Regions from separate parts of the Siminovitchia sp. FSL H7-0308 genome, predicted to be linked through region 2. Evidence: riboswitches for the same ligand, from Rfam matches in the RefSeq annotation. Region 2 holds a riboswitch; the other holds the start of a gene.

Region 1 (7,402 bases), 720 kb from region 2:
AAAGCCGGAAACAGTCCGCACTGCTGCTGCCCGCTCCAGTATTGAAGTGAACGACCATATTTATGAGTTAATTACGAATCAGCAAATAAAAAAGGGCGATGTTTTGGCTGTGGCGCAAGTAGCCGGGATCATGGCCGCGAAAAAAACATGGGAAATAATCCCGATGTGCCATCCGATCCCGATAAAAGGAGTTAATATTTCCTTTGACTGGATGGAAGGATCCGAGAATCATAAAATCCTGGAAATTACTGCTGAAGTAAAAACTGTCGGTAATACAGGAGTAGAGATGGAAGCATTAACTGCTGTTTCGGCAGCAGCACTCACTATATACGATATGTGCAAAGCCGTAGACAAGGGAATGATCATAGGTCCAACCTATCTAATAGAAAAAACAGGCGGGGTATCCAGTAGCGATTATCGCCGTGAAATGGAATAGGTTTATCAGTTGCAGGACATTCATTCCGCAAACGGGTAAATTGCAGCGCTTTTTTCTTTTTGGCATGGAGGATTGAATATGAACGGGGAAACGTTAAAAATACCACAGGCTACTGCAAAGAGGCTTCCGCTATACTACAGGTTTTTGAAAAATTTACATGCATCAGGAAAACAGCGCGTATCTTCGGCCGAATTAAGTGAAGCGGTGAAAGTGGACTCCGCTACCATTCGGCGGGACTTTTCTTATTTTGGCGCGCTTGGAAAAAAAGGATATGGGTATAATGTAAATTACTTGCTGTCATTTTTTCGCAAGACACTTGACCAAGATGAGGTGACGAAAGTCGCTTTAATTGGTGTAGGAAATTTAGGCACAGCTTTTTTAAATTATAATTTCTTAAAAAACAACAATACAAAAATTGAAATGGCTTTCGATGTCGACAAAAACAAAATCGGGAAAAAGATCAGCAATGTACCGATTTATGCTTTGTCCGAACTTGAAGAAAGATTGAGCAAAGAGGAAGTGGCCGTCATTATTTTAACTGTGCCGGCAAGTGCCGCCCAAGCCATCACTGACCGGATTAAACATACCGGTGTAAAGGGAATACTGAATTTTACCCCTGCAAGGCTGAATGTGCCGGAGTCGATCCGTGTTCATCATATCGATCTAGCGGTGGAGTTGCAGTCGCTCGTTTACTTTTTGAAACATTATCCTCTCGATGACACGGAAAATTCACAACCATAAATGATTTTTCAATGGCTAATTGGACGGGTTTCCATTAAAATAAAACTATAGATAGGAGGTGGCCGCAGTGAGTGCAGGTGTAGGCAGTTTACTTGTAATCGCACTTGTTGCTATATTGATCTTCGGACCAAAGAAGTTGCCGGAACTTGGTAAGGCTGCGGGCAACACGTTGCGTGAATTTAAGAACGCGACGAAAGGTTTGGCAGACGATGATGAAAAAGAGACGAAAAAAGACAGCGATAAGTGATAGGATGAACAAATCATGAGTCAAAACAATATGTCGATCATCGATCATATAGAGGAATTGCGAAAACGGCTGGTCATTATAGTCGTTTTCTTTGTGTTGGCTGTCATTGCCAGCTTTTTTATATCACAGCCTCTTATTAAGCTGATTCAGCATGCAAGCGCTGCCCAGGACATTACGATGAATGCGTTCCGTGTGACGGATCCGTTTAAAGTGTTTCTGCAAATGACGTTTGTTCTGGCGTTTATTTTAACATCCCCCGTTATTTTGTATCAGCTCTGGGCCTTTATCAGTCCGGGTCTTTTGGAAAAGGAACGGAAGGCAACGCTCAGCTATATACCGGTTTCAGTTTTTTTATTTTTAGCAGGTGTCCTTTTTTCTTATTTTATTTTGTTTCCATTTGTGATACGGTTCATGCTTGGGTTATCGAGCAATATGGAGATACAGACAACAATTGGCATTAATGAATATTTTCAATTTCTTTTTCAGATAACCGTACCGTTTGGAGTTTTGTTTCAGCTTCCGGTCGTCATTTTGTTTTTAACAAGGTTGGGCATCGTTACGCCGATGTTTTTGGTACAGATCAGAAAATATGCGTACTTTATTTTGCTGGTTATCGCAGCGTTCATTACGCCTCCGGATTTAATCTCGCATATGATGGTGACCGTTCCATTACTCATTTTGTATGAGATCAGCATCTGGATTTCAAAGGTGGGTTATAAAAAAGCGCAGGCTTCCGCAGCAGAGAGTGATGAAGATTAAAAAAGCATCCGATATTTCCGGTGCTTTTTTAATCTATAGCCCATAAAACAAGTGGGTTAATGCTATAAGATGAAAAATTCATCCTTGACAGATAATTTATAGTGGGATAGTATATAAATACGTTTATAAATGACGTTTCAACTGAATAATAGGTAATTTCTTATCCAGAGAGGTGGAGGGACTGGCCCTTTGAAGCCTCGGCAACAGACCGTCAAGGTACTGTGCCAATTCCAGCAGGCTGTTTGTAAGCTTGAAAGATAAGAAGAGAACAAATGACGTTTAAAGCAAACCTCTTCTTATTTTGTAGAAGAGGTTTTTTTAATGGGGGGATGAAGATGGCAAAAGTGGAGGAAAATGCGATTGAAGACATTGTTTCGGCCTTGAAAAAGATGGAATATGGTTCATTGGTCATTACAGTGCACGATGGAGAAATCACCCAAATTGATACGACTGAAAAAAAGCGTTACAACATGCAAAGGAAACAAAGGAAAGTCCCGATGATGAAAGCAAACAAATGAAAACAGGCTGCCGATTAGACAACTAAAGGCATCTTCTCAATGATCATGCATTGGGAGGGTGCTTTTTTTGTACCGTTGCCTAAAATGGTAGCGAGAAAATAGCAAATGCAGAGAAGAAGGGTGACTCCTCAGTTCTTTCATAAAAAGGATGTGGAAGAACTAAGAGTTTTGGGATTTTGCGCTCCATACGACTGTAAAGGAAGAAAAATCATTCATGGAAGGGATTTGATTGGTTGGTGAATGATACATAATATTTGTTGGATATAAAACCGGTGGCCAATTAAAAAAATGTAGCAAGTTTAATCCGTTTGGGTTGAGAAGAACATGCTCATACAGTTAATTAAAATCGTTTTCACTTAAAGGGAGGAAAATAAAATGAGTGATATTGTCATTATTTCAGGAAGTCCATCTGAATTTTCCAGATCTGGAAAGATTCTGGATTATCTAGGCAGATTGCTGGAGAGGGAACATTTTTCAATAAAACATGTTTCAGTAAAAGATATTCCGCCGGAGGACTTGGTTTACGGAAATGTTCATAGCCCTGCCATTCAAAAAGTGTCACTTGTTATTCAAGAGGCGGCGGGGGTGATTGTCGGATCACCGGTTTATAAAGCGGCTTATTCGGGAGTTTTAAAAACATTGTTCGATCTTTTGCCTCAAGATGTGTTTAAAAATATTCCGGTATTGCCGCTCATGACCGGGGGCAGCCCGGGCCATTTATTGGCGATTGAATTCTCATTGAAACCGCTCATTGCTTCTTTAAAAGGAAAAAGTCTTCAAGGACTTTATTTTCTCGATAGCCAAATTAACAGGGAACAGAAAAACCCAATCATTGATGAAGAAAGCCTTTTACGTACGAAAAAACAGCTTTATGAATTTATCGAAATAGTAAAGAAAAATAAGCGTCTTGCGTCTTCTTTATAAAACAGAAAAGAGACATTTGGTAATGAAATGCTTGCTGTCGATGGCAGGGGCACTTCGAAAAACCGATGTCTCTGTTTTTTTTAATAGATGTTGTTTTTTATCCAGGAAGTCCTCGTACAAACTGATCAAGAGGCTTTGGCGTAACCTGTAGGCAGGAAGTTCCAGCACTGCATTTCAGCAAAAGGCAACACGGGAGCTTGCTATGCGGCCAGCGCTGTACTAGCAGGCTTTGTTACTATATACATCCTATTTCTGATCCTTTTTTAACCGAAAGTGGAGCATAATGAGACGCAGCCCCGCTCCAAAATCCAGTGTGGCTAAAATTATCAGCAAATAAACCATAAAACCAAAGCCGTTCTTATCCACTTGCTGGACAGCAAAAAATGTAAAAACAAACCCCAAGACGATATATAAAGTACCTGAAAATAATGGTGACCTCATGAAAAGAACCCTCCTATCCACCATACAAATTGTGCTGTTTTTTCTATATATTTCTCCAGCTTATCGACAAGGAATAACTGAAGTATGACAACGATCGTGTTCATCGAGACATGTGCGATGATAGGAACGATAATTCTTTTCGTCATAACGTATAAAAAGGCAAATACGAATCCCATGGTAGCATATAAAATAATGTGAACAGGCTCGAAATGGGCCAGTGCAAAAATGACGGAACTCAGTAAAGCGGCTACCCAGAAAGGGAAGCGGTCGTACAAGCTTCCGAATATGACTTTTCGAAATACGATCTCTTCTAAAATGGGCCCAATAATGGAACTGATGATGACGATTGCCGGAAATAACTCGATCAATTGTAAAATTTGCTGTGTATTCTCTGATCCCGGGTTGATGCCAATCGCCTTCTCTACCAAACCTGCGGAAATCTGGGCAAAGAAGGCCATAAAAATACCGATAATTGCCCAAGTAAAAGATTGTCCGACGGGGAGCGGCTGGTCCTTCTCTATTTTTGTATACTTCTCATTTTTTCTCAAAAGAAAAAGAACAAGGGCAAGTCCAACACTAAAAGAGAACAGAATCCAATAACCAACCGCATTCACTTTCATTTGCTCCGGATCAATATGAAGCACCTTCGTACCTATTTGGAAAAAGAGCGGTACTCCAATATAAGAGGACAACTGCATAACGATAAAAGTGAGGACAATCAAAAGATATGATTTCTTCATGAAAATAGTAAATCTCCTTCATATATATCGAACGATAATTTCTATTTTACTCTTAATGGACGATTGTTTCAAACAGCGCGTTTATGTTTTCCTTCCCCTGCCCTAAAAATATCCTGTGCCCATTTTTTTCATTCTGGCGAAAAAGTTTGACATAGGCAACTAGTGTGCATAAAATATAAATTAAAGAAATGTTGGTCGGGGGAAACATTGTAAAGACAATCCAACTTATATGAGGGAGGTAAAGGAGATGAAAGGTCATGAGTTGATTGCTCTTAATGAAGCCAACACTGGGGATTGCATCAAAATAAAGAAGTTACTCGTAACGGGCACGATGAGGAGAAGGTTATTGGATTTAGGGTTTGTCCCTTCGGCAGAGGTGATTGTGCTGCAAAAAAGTCCTCTCGGCGATCCGATTGCCTTTCGTGTCAGCCATACGACTATTGCCCTGCGAAGGGAAGAAAGTTCAAAAATATATGGGGAGTTAGTAGCAAATGAATCATCAGCAACCAGTTAAAATTGCGTTGGCAGGCAATCCGAATGTTGGAAAAAGTACTTTATTTAATACATTGACAGGACTAAAACAGCATACTGGCAATTGGCCGGGAAAAACCGTTATCCATGCGGAAGGGCAGTTTTCCTATAAGGGGGTAGATTACACAATCATTGATCTCCCTGGTACGTATTCCCTTTTTTCCAACTCGGCGGACGAAGAAGTAGCAAGAGATTTTATTGTCTTCGAGCGGCCGGATTTGACGATTGTTGTGCTTGATGCCACCTCGATTGAGCGGAATTTGAATTTGGCGTTGCAAGTCATGGAAATGACAGATAAAGTGATTGTCTGCATTAACTTAATTGATGAAGCAAAGAAAAAAGGGATTTATATCAATGAGAAAGCATTAATGAAAAAACTCGGTGTTCCTGTCATCAAAATTTCTGCTCGTAACAAAGTGGGCATCAATCAGTTATTAGATACGATCGACAGGATGATCTCAGGAAAGATTTCCACTTCTCCGTATCAAATACAGTATTCACCAGAGATTGAAAAGAAGGTGGAAACATTGATTCCCCATGTGCAAAGAGTGTTTGGCAAAGAGCTTCCCGCCCGCTGGCTCGCCTTGCGGTTGCTTGATGGGGATGAATCATTTATCACTGCTTATTCTAAAAAGATAGAGAAAGAACGGGGTGACGGATTGACACATGAGCACTCATATCCAGCCAAAACCCAACAACTATAATGAATTATTACATTTGGCACAGTCGCTATCAACGGAAGATATTCGTGATGAGATTGTTACTAATATTTACCAAACCTCAAATGCCATTTGTGAAAAAACAATTGCTTATAAAGCCCCGGAAAAATTGCGGCAAACAGAAAAGCTGGACAAAATTTTCACATCGAAGGTTTGGGGATTTCCCATTATGCTTGCGATGTTGGGAGTCGTCTTTTATATCACGATTGCCGGGGCAAATGTCCCTTCTACCATGTTGGCCAATACGTTCAATTGGTTGGAGCAGTATATAACGGCTTTTTTCACATGGATTCATGCGCCTGAATGGCTCCATGGCATCCTTGTTTTAGGGCTTTATCGAGGTACGGCGTGGGTGGTCAGTGTCATGCTTCCTCCGATGGCGATCTTTTTCCCCATGTTTGCCCTGTTGGAAAACTACGGGTATTTACCCCGAGTGGCTTTTAATATGGATCGGCTCTTTAAAAGGGCAGGTGCCCATGGGAAACAGGCGTTAACAATGGCGATGGGTTTCGGCTGTAACGCGGCTGCCATAATGTCTACAAGAATCATCGAGTCGCCACGGGAAAGAATGCTTGCGATTTTGACGAATAACTTTGTTCCGTGTAATGGCAGATGGCCAACGCTGATCTTATTAGCTTCTTTATTTATGGCGGTAGGCTATTCCGGTACAATGGGAACATTGGTGACGGCCGGGATCGTCATGGGAATGGTGTTATTTGGAATCGTCGTCACACTATTTGTTTCATGGGCTTTATCCAAAACCGCCCTGAAAGGAGTCCCGACTCATTATACATTGGAGCTTCCTGCTTATCGTCGTCCGCGGTTTTGGGAAACGATTATTCGCGCCACGCTAGATAAATCATGGTTCGTGTTAAAAAGAGCGGTCATTATAGCGGCTCCCGCCGGTGTGATGACGTGGGTGGCTGCCAATATCTATATCGGGGATACGAGCTTATTAATGTACTTCGTCAACTTTCTGGACCCCTTTGCCCAATTATTGGGATTGGACGGATTTATTCTGATGGCCTTTATTTTTGGACTTCCGGCGAATGAAGTCGTATTGCCGATTTTATTGATGGGTTACTTATCAACAGGTGCCATGACAGAAGTAGAAGAATTAACCGCGATCAAATCAATCTTTGTAGACCATGGCTGGACGTGGTTAACCGCTTTGAATATGATGCTGTTTTCATTGCTTCATTATCCGTGCGGGACGACATTATTTAATATTTACAAAGAAACGAATAGCAAGAAGTGGACATTTGTTGCCTTTGCATTACCAACAGCGATTGCGATTATTGTCACATTTATCGTTGCCCAGGTAGTAAGAGGATTCGGCTGGGTGT
Region 2 (7,402 bases):
TCATAAATTTTCTCATCATATCACCTGCTGGATGAAGTGTGGAGCTAGTATAGATGTATGGACACATGTTAGTTAAGTCTCTATCCTATAAAATAGAGAGGACGTGTCCGGAATGAAACAAAAACGTTATAATCAAGAATGTAAGCAAACAATTGTCGAGCTTTACAGATCTGGCACATCTGTGAGCGATCTCAACCGCGAATATGGGGTATCTGAAGTAACGATTTATAAATGGATCAAAGCACTTTCTCCTGAAGGAAGTGATGGCTTATCATCAGCAGAGATTGCGGAAATCCAAAAAGAAAACCTTCGCCTTAAACAAGAGGGCGACATTCTAAAAAAGGCTATGACCATATTCGCGAAAAAGTGACCAACCAAGAGATCATCGACCATATCAAGCAGGAGAAAGAAAACCACCCGGTTCGAATAATGTGCGAAGTGCTTGAAGTGCCAAGAAGTACGTATTACCAATCATGGGAATATGCTTCCCATTATCTTCTTTTCTGTCTTATTCGGTTTAGGGATTACAGTGGTTGGCGAAAAAGGAAAAACTGTGTTTGCCTTCTTTGAAGGTGGAGCAGATGCTATGTTTTGGGTGACAAATATTATTATGAAGTTTTGCCCCATTCGGTGTATTTTCTTTAATTGGTGTATCGGTGTCAAAATTTGGTTTAGATTCATTGATTCCACTTGGAAAACTAATGATTCTTGTCTTTGCAACTATGCTCTTTTTTATTGTTGTTGTGCTTGGAGGTATCGAGAAGCTGGCTTATTACTAATATTTTCCACATTGAAATTATTGAAAGATGAGCTGCTTTTGGCATATTCAACTTCTAGCTCTGAAACAGTATTGCCAAAAGTGATGCATAAAATGGAAAAGTTCAGATGTCCAAAAAATATTGTTTCTTTTGTAGTTCCGACCGGTTATTCCTTTAACTTGGATGACTCTACATTGTATCAAGCTCTTGCAACGCCTTTTATTGCTCAAATATATGAGATGATTGGTTTAAGTGATCATTCCACCCCCATTTATATAATTTTATAAGGGGGAATAACATCAAAAATTTCTAGGAGGACGAAATATAATCGTATAGTTTGAATAAACCTGGAAAAACTGTTACAGTCCCAAATGCTTTGTCGCCAGCCTCAGACTAGTATACAGCTAGTCTTTTTTAATATGTCGCAAAATAAAAAATCCTGTCTTAGTCAGTAAATAAAAGGTAAAAATCATCACCATCGTTTTAGATATTACATATCCATCCATCAAGTGCTAAATCGTAACCTTTGGTCAACAAGAGCTCACTTTTAAAACTGAAAAAAATTGAAAGTAAAATAGGGACGATAATTAAAAACATAGCCACCAAAAGTTTAAATTCTTTATTCAAAACAAACAACTCCCCTAAAATGTGTCGTTTTCATTCTATATCTTTTTTAGCTTATAGCGCTTTCATGTACTTTCACCAGATCAAAGCCGTTGTTGGCTGTACGGCGGAACGAACTTCTCCTATTTCCATAAATCTGTCAGACTCATTATTCATAGATTATACCATGCTGTGGACCTTGCCTGTTGAACGTGGGGAAAAATCTGCTATCATGCTATGGTTTTTTTGGCTAAATTATGATTGATTAGATTCACTTTTTTATGTAAGGTTGAATAAATGGTGTGATTTGTGACACTCGTGTCAGCAAAAATTACTTGAAAGGGAGAGCAGTGAATGGACGATCATCATGAAATTGGCCCCCAAAAGGAGAACGACAGTAAATCATCCACCGGCCTTGAAGAAAATGTCGCGGGCTTATTATGCTATTTGGGAACATTCGTGACGGGCATTATCTTCTTTATCTTGGAAAAGAAAAGCCCTTTTGTAAAATTTCATGCAATGCAGTCAATGGTCCTTTATGCAACTCTGTGGATTGTAGGGACAGGCGTTAGTTATGTACCCTTTGTCGGATGGTTATTCAAGTTGCTTATCTCATTGGTTGGCTTCATTTTGTGGGTGGTGCTCATGGTCCAGACATATCATCGTGAGCGGATAAAAGTGCCGGTCGTTGGTGACATCGCGGAAAACCTTGTTCAACATTTTAACGGCAGAAGCCAATAAAATTCTAAAACTTAGTTGACAACCGGGAAGATTCGGAATAGAATAGGTTTCAACATTCCAAACAAAATCAAATGATTTTTATGACTCTTATGAAGAGAGGTGGAGGGACTGGCCCTGTGAAGCCTCGGCAACCATTGAATATATTTTATATTCAAACGGTGCCAATTCCAGCAGACTTTTGTTCAAAGTCTGACAGATAAGGGGCGAAGCTGATAAATATGATTTAAAGCGGAGACCTCTTATATGTAAAGGGGTCTTTTTATTTGGGCATTTATTGAAATGAGAGATGCTTTCGTAAAAGGGAGTGTTGAAGCAAAAATGAATCTTGAAGTCGCAGGTCATTACAAAATCAATAGTTGCCCATGACGACGCCAAAACAACCGAAATTTCCAGCCTGATACATCTATAGATGATAAAGAAGCTGACCGGACAACCGGAGGCCTCTTGATTTACACAAGTTTGCCCACGTACGGCATAGTTGTGCGAATCAAGGGGTCTTTTTTATGAAAAAAGTGGATTGCGAATTGTTTTGAGTGACACGACGCTTTCCATTGATACGTAGCCAAGGCCGGAAAGAATATGGATACTGTCATGGAAAAAAACATAGTATTCCTATCTTAAAACGATTATATTGCGATTTGTTGGCATAACATGGGAAAAATTTGCTAAAGAGGGAGAATCATCAAATGAGAAAAACATTACTTACCATTAGCCTGATTTTTACTTTACTTGCTTTGGGAGCGTGTGGAAGCACTTCAGCAGGGGATGAAAAGAAAGAAATCACCATTGGCGCCACAGCAGGACCGTACAGCGATCAATTGAAAGAAGGCATCATTCCGATTCTTGAAAAGGAGGGATATCGAGTAAATATTGTGGAGTTCAATGATTACATCCAGCCAAACATCGCATTAAACGAAGGAGAAATAGACGCCAATCTATTTCAGAACAGCATCTATTTAAAACAGTTCAATAAAAATCATGACGTGGATCTTGTTGCTTCTTATGCGGTTCCGACTGCCCCTATCGCACTTTATTCCGACAAGCATGATTCGTTGGATGATTTGAAAGAAGGGATGACGATAACGATGCCCAATGATCCGACCAACTTGGCCAGATCGTTGAATATGCTTGCGGACTTCGGGTTGATCACTGTGAATGAAAAGGCCGATCCAACTGTCGTTTCTGAAAAAGACATCGTGGAAAATAAGCTTCATTTACACATCAAACCAATTGATCCCGCTCAGACACCGCGTTCATTGGGAGATACTGATTTTGCTTTTATTAACGGAAATTTTGCATTGGCTTCGGGATTAAAACTGGATGAAGCAGTGGAGATCGAAAAAACACCGGAAGGTTATTTGATTTATGTGACGCTCAGAAAAGAAGATATTGAAAAGCCGTTCGCAAAAGCTCTCGAAAAAGCCTATCACTCAGATGAATTTTTAGACTATACAAACAAGCATGCAAAGGGATATGTGAAACCGCCCTATCAAGTGAAAAAGGAGGAAAATGAATGATCGAAATTGTGAATGTTACGAAACGGTATAAACAGTTGACGGCTGTCGACCATGTCAACTTGTCCATTCGCCAAGGTGAGATTTTTGGCATCATTGGTTACAGCGGGGCCGGGAAAAGCACATTGCTCAGATGCTTGAATCTGCTGGAAAAGCCGACACAAGGCATCATTGTTATGGACGGTAAAGAATTGACGGCATTATCTGATCAGGAAGTTCGGAAAGAGCGCCAAAAGATCGGCATGATTTTTCAACATTTTCATCTGATTAGTTCGAAAACCGTTTATGACAATATCGCTTTTTCATTAAAAGCGGCAGGCAAGACGAAAGCTGAAATTAAAAAGCGGGTTCCGGAGCTTTTGGAGATGGTAGGGCTGTCCGATCGTAGCGCTCATTATCCCGCTCAACTCTCAGGAGGACAAAAACAGCGGGTCGGTATCGCCCGGGCGCTGGCCAATGAACCGAAAGTGCTTCTATGCGACGAAGCGACTTCGGCACTTGATCCGACAACAACAAAGTCAATATTGCAACTGTTGAAAAAAATCAACAAAACGCTTGGGATCACGATCGTGTTAATCACACATGAAATGGAAGTGGTTCAGAATGTATGCCATCGGGTGGCTGTTATGGAAAATGGGCAGGTTGTTGAACTGGCTGATGTGTATGATATGTTTGCCAATCCGCAAACGGCCTTGTCCAAGCAATTTGTTCAAACGGTCCACTCCCTGGAATTGCCTGAAAGACTTCTTTTGGGAAGAAAAGGGGCGATTGTCCAAATCACTTTCAAAGGAGATTCGGCCGAAGAGGCGGTCATTTCGGAGACATTAAGACAATTTCATATTTCTGTGAATATCCTGCATGGTCAAATTTCTTACATTCAGGAACGTCCGCTCGGAACACTCATCATCGAAATGATTGGCAGTCAATCAGATGTCCGGCAGGCGATTCGATATATAACGAAAAGGACGAATCAATTGGAGGTGCTTGCCGATGTTGCCTGAAATGGTAAATGAGTTTGGAAAAGCATTTGTTGAAACGTCATGGATGATGGGCATTGCTGTTGCGTTTGCGGTCATCATCGGCGTCCCTATGGGGGTAGCCCTTTTTGTGACAAGTGAAGGCATGTTTTGGCAAAACCGCTATATACAAAGCGTGGCTGGAAGCATCATCAATATCATTCGCTCGATCCCATTTATCATTTTACTCGTTGTTCTTATTCCGTTTACAAAATTGATCCTGGGAACAACGATGGGACCGGTGGCTGCAAGCGTCTCACTGACCGTCGCCGCCATCCCTTTTTACGCCCGCCTTGTGGAAACATCATTACGGGAAATTGATAAAGGGGTGATCGAAGCGGCGGAATCATGCGGCGCTTCCCCGTGGCTGATTATGAAAGATGTCCTGCTTCCTGAAGCGAAGCCGAGCATGATAGCCGGACTTACTGTGACGGTGATCAGTCTATTAAGCTATTCGGCAATGGCTGGCATCGTCGGCGGCGGAGGAATTGGCGACTTGGCCATTCGCTTCGGCTATTACCGTTTCCAAAACGATGTCATGATTGCCACGGTGATCATATTGGTTATTCTCGTTCAATTGATCCAGTTTGTCGGCGACCGGGCAGCCAGGGCAGTAGATAAAAGATAATGGTATATCAAAGGAGGAAAAACAATGACTCAAACATTCATAAAGGAAGATACCACATCCAGGCTTTTCGGGTGGGAGCATCCGGACAAAATAAGGGAGTTCCGAAAAAACAATAAATCACTCGTGAAAAAAGACAAGAGAGCCACATTGCAAGAAGCGGTGGCGCGTGGGGTGAAAGAAGGGGATTATATCGTTTTTGGCGGAATGGGATCGGTGCGCAACCCGATTGCCGCGGTGCATGAAATCATCCGCCAAAAAACAGGGAATCTGACAATTGGCACGAAAGGATCACAGCATGATTGGCAATTGTTGGCGGCAGCGGGAAACATCACAAAAGCGGAAGTCTCCTACGGTTTTGCCGATGAAGTGCGGGGACTGTCACTTCCAACGAGAAGAGCGGTTGAATCCGGCCGGTTGAAAGTGTTATCCGAGATTACAAATGCCGGTTTTCAATGGCGCTTTACCGCGGCGATGAAAGGTTTATCTTTTTACCCGACGAGATCCTCGCTTGGCACGGATACTTTACATTACAGCGGATCGAAAACAATCACGGACCCTTTTACAAACGAGAAAGTGGAGCTTCTGCCCGCTTGTTATCCGGATGTCGCGGTCATCCATGTCCACCGTGCTGATCAATATGGAAACTGTCAAATTGATGGGAATGTCGCGGAAGACATTGAACTGGCCCACGCGGCAAAATTCGTCTTAGTGACAGCGGAAGAAATCGTACATGACGAAGTATTTTCAAGTCGTCCGGACTTGACGAAAATTCCTTATTTCGTTGTGGATGCGGTTGTTGAAGTACCATACGGTTCTCATCCAAATCAAGTGCCGAGCCTTTATTCATTCGATGAAGATCATTGGCAAATTTGGCTGGATGCATCTATCAGTGATGAAGGCGTTGAAACCTATTTGCAGGAATATGTGTATGGCAGCCATGATCACTACGAATATTTGGAGCAAATTGGTGGTGTCCGTGTGTTGAAACAGTTGGAGAAAATTGAAAAGAAATTGGCGCCATATCCAAAAGTGGCGAAAAGGAGAGGATAAAAATGGGAAACGATACAGAAAAAATGATTATTGCGGCATCGCGTCTTTTACCGAAAGATGCGGCTGTTTATGTAGGAACGGGCATGCCGCTTCTCGCTTCTGTTTTGGCTTTAAATACTCATGCACCCGATTTGTTGCTTGTCTATGAAGGCGGTGGAGTGGGAGGGAAGCCAACCGGAAGGCTGCCGATTCAGGTAAGTGAGTCGTTGACATATGAAAACGGCGTGACAGTCGGCTCTATGGACTATGTGATGAGTTTGGCGCAAGCAGGCTGGATCCGTTACGGATTCTTGGGTGGCGCCCAGATCGATCAGTACGGAAATTTGAACACAACCGTAATCGGTGATTGGGAAAAGCCGAAAGTAAGGTTGCCCGGCTCCGGCGGCGGAGCCGATATCGCATCCTTGTGTGAACGTACGATCATCATCATGGGTCAGGATAAGAGAAAGTTTGTTAACAGGCTCGACTTTTTAACAAGTCCCGGGTATTTGCAAGGGCCAGGCAGGCGGGAGGAAGCCGGATTGCCGGCCAATACGGGACCATATCGCGTCATTACACAGATCGGTGTGTACGGATTTGCTGAAGAAACAAAGAAAATGACATTGCTTCAATTATTTAGGGGATATACGTTGGATGATGTTCAGGCAAACAGCAGCTTCCCAATTGAAGTAGCCGACGACTGGTCCTATGTGGATCCTCCGACAGAAGCTGACTTGAAAACATTGCGGACGCTTGATCCTGATGGCATTGTCATTGCATAAAAAGGAGGAGAAAACAAATGTCAAAACAAACAAGCTTAAAAACAGCGGTGGCAGCCGTTGAAGACGGAGCGTTGCTCGCCCTTGGCGGAAATGCGCTGCACCGCTCTCCGGTGGCGTTCGTCAAAGAGTTGATCCGTCAAGAAAAGAAGAATCTTTCCGTTATTAAAACAGCCGGCGCCTTGGATGTCGATCTGTTAGCGGCGGCTCAATCGCTAAAGGCTGTATACGGCGGCTACATTGGCTTTGAAATGTTTGGATTGGCGCAAAGCTATCGTAAAGGCGTCCAAAAAGGAGACATTACAGTGTATGAACATGCATGTGCCAGTGTCAT

The links. Region 2 has a riboswitch for S-adenosylmethionine ahead of MHB50_RS13205 (MetQ/NlpA family ABC transporter substrate-binding protein). Riboswitches for the same ligand answer to the same signal wherever they lie in the genome.
Region 1: linked by a shared signal. The riboswitch ahead of MHB50_RS16405 (YezD family protein) and the one ahead of MHB50_RS13205 (MetQ/NlpA family ABC transporter substrate-binding protein) in region 2 are both predicted to bind S-adenosylmethionine.

Annotation. Positions count from the first base shown of each region.
Region 1 is NZ_CP150282.1:3,470,656-3,478,057, reverse strand. Features, by position in the region: gene moaC (cyclic pyranopterin monophosphate synthase MoaC) at 1-436, shown strand, start outside; gene MHB50_RS16420 (redox-sensing transcriptional repressor Rex) at 515-1,177, shown strand; gene MHB50_RS16415 (twin-arginine translocase TatA/TatE family subunit) at 1,245-1,424, shown strand; gene tatC (twin-arginine translocase subunit TatC) at 1,440-2,183, shown strand; SAM riboswitch class I at 2,341-2,447, shown strand; gene MHB50_RS16405 (YezD family protein) at 2,519-2,701, shown strand; gene ssuE (NADPH-dependent FMN reductase) at 3,077-3,625, shown strand; gene MHB50_RS16395 (YdiK family protein) at 3,872-4,066, opposite strand; gene MHB50_RS16390 (type II CAAX endopeptidase family protein) at 4,063-4,806, opposite strand; gene MHB50_RS16385 (FeoA family protein) at 5,054-5,320, shown strand; gene MHB50_RS16380 (FeoB small GTPase domain-containing protein) at 5,298-6,041, shown strand; gene MHB50_RS16375 (nucleoside recognition domain-containing protein) at 6,004-7,402, shown strand, end outside.
Region 2 is NZ_CP150282.1:2,752,480-2,759,881, reverse strand. Features, by position in the region: gene MHB50_RS13220 (transposase) at 113-370, shown strand; partial or broken gene MHB50_RS13215 (cation:dicarboxylase symporter family transporter) at 470-1,042, shown strand; gene MHB50_RS13210 (DUF4870 domain-containing protein) at 1,716-2,102, shown strand; SAM riboswitch class I at 2,187-2,305, shown strand; gene MHB50_RS13205 (MetQ/NlpA family ABC transporter substrate-binding protein) at 2,789-3,619, shown strand; gene MHB50_RS13200 (methionine ABC transporter ATP-binding protein) at 3,616-4,617, shown strand; gene MHB50_RS13195 (methionine ABC transporter permease) at 4,607-5,260, shown strand; gene MHB50_RS13190 (CoA-transferase) at 5,285-6,310, shown strand; gene MHB50_RS13185 (CoA-transferase) at 6,313-7,071, shown strand; gene MHB50_RS13180 (CoA-transferase) at 7,089-7,402, shown strand, end outside.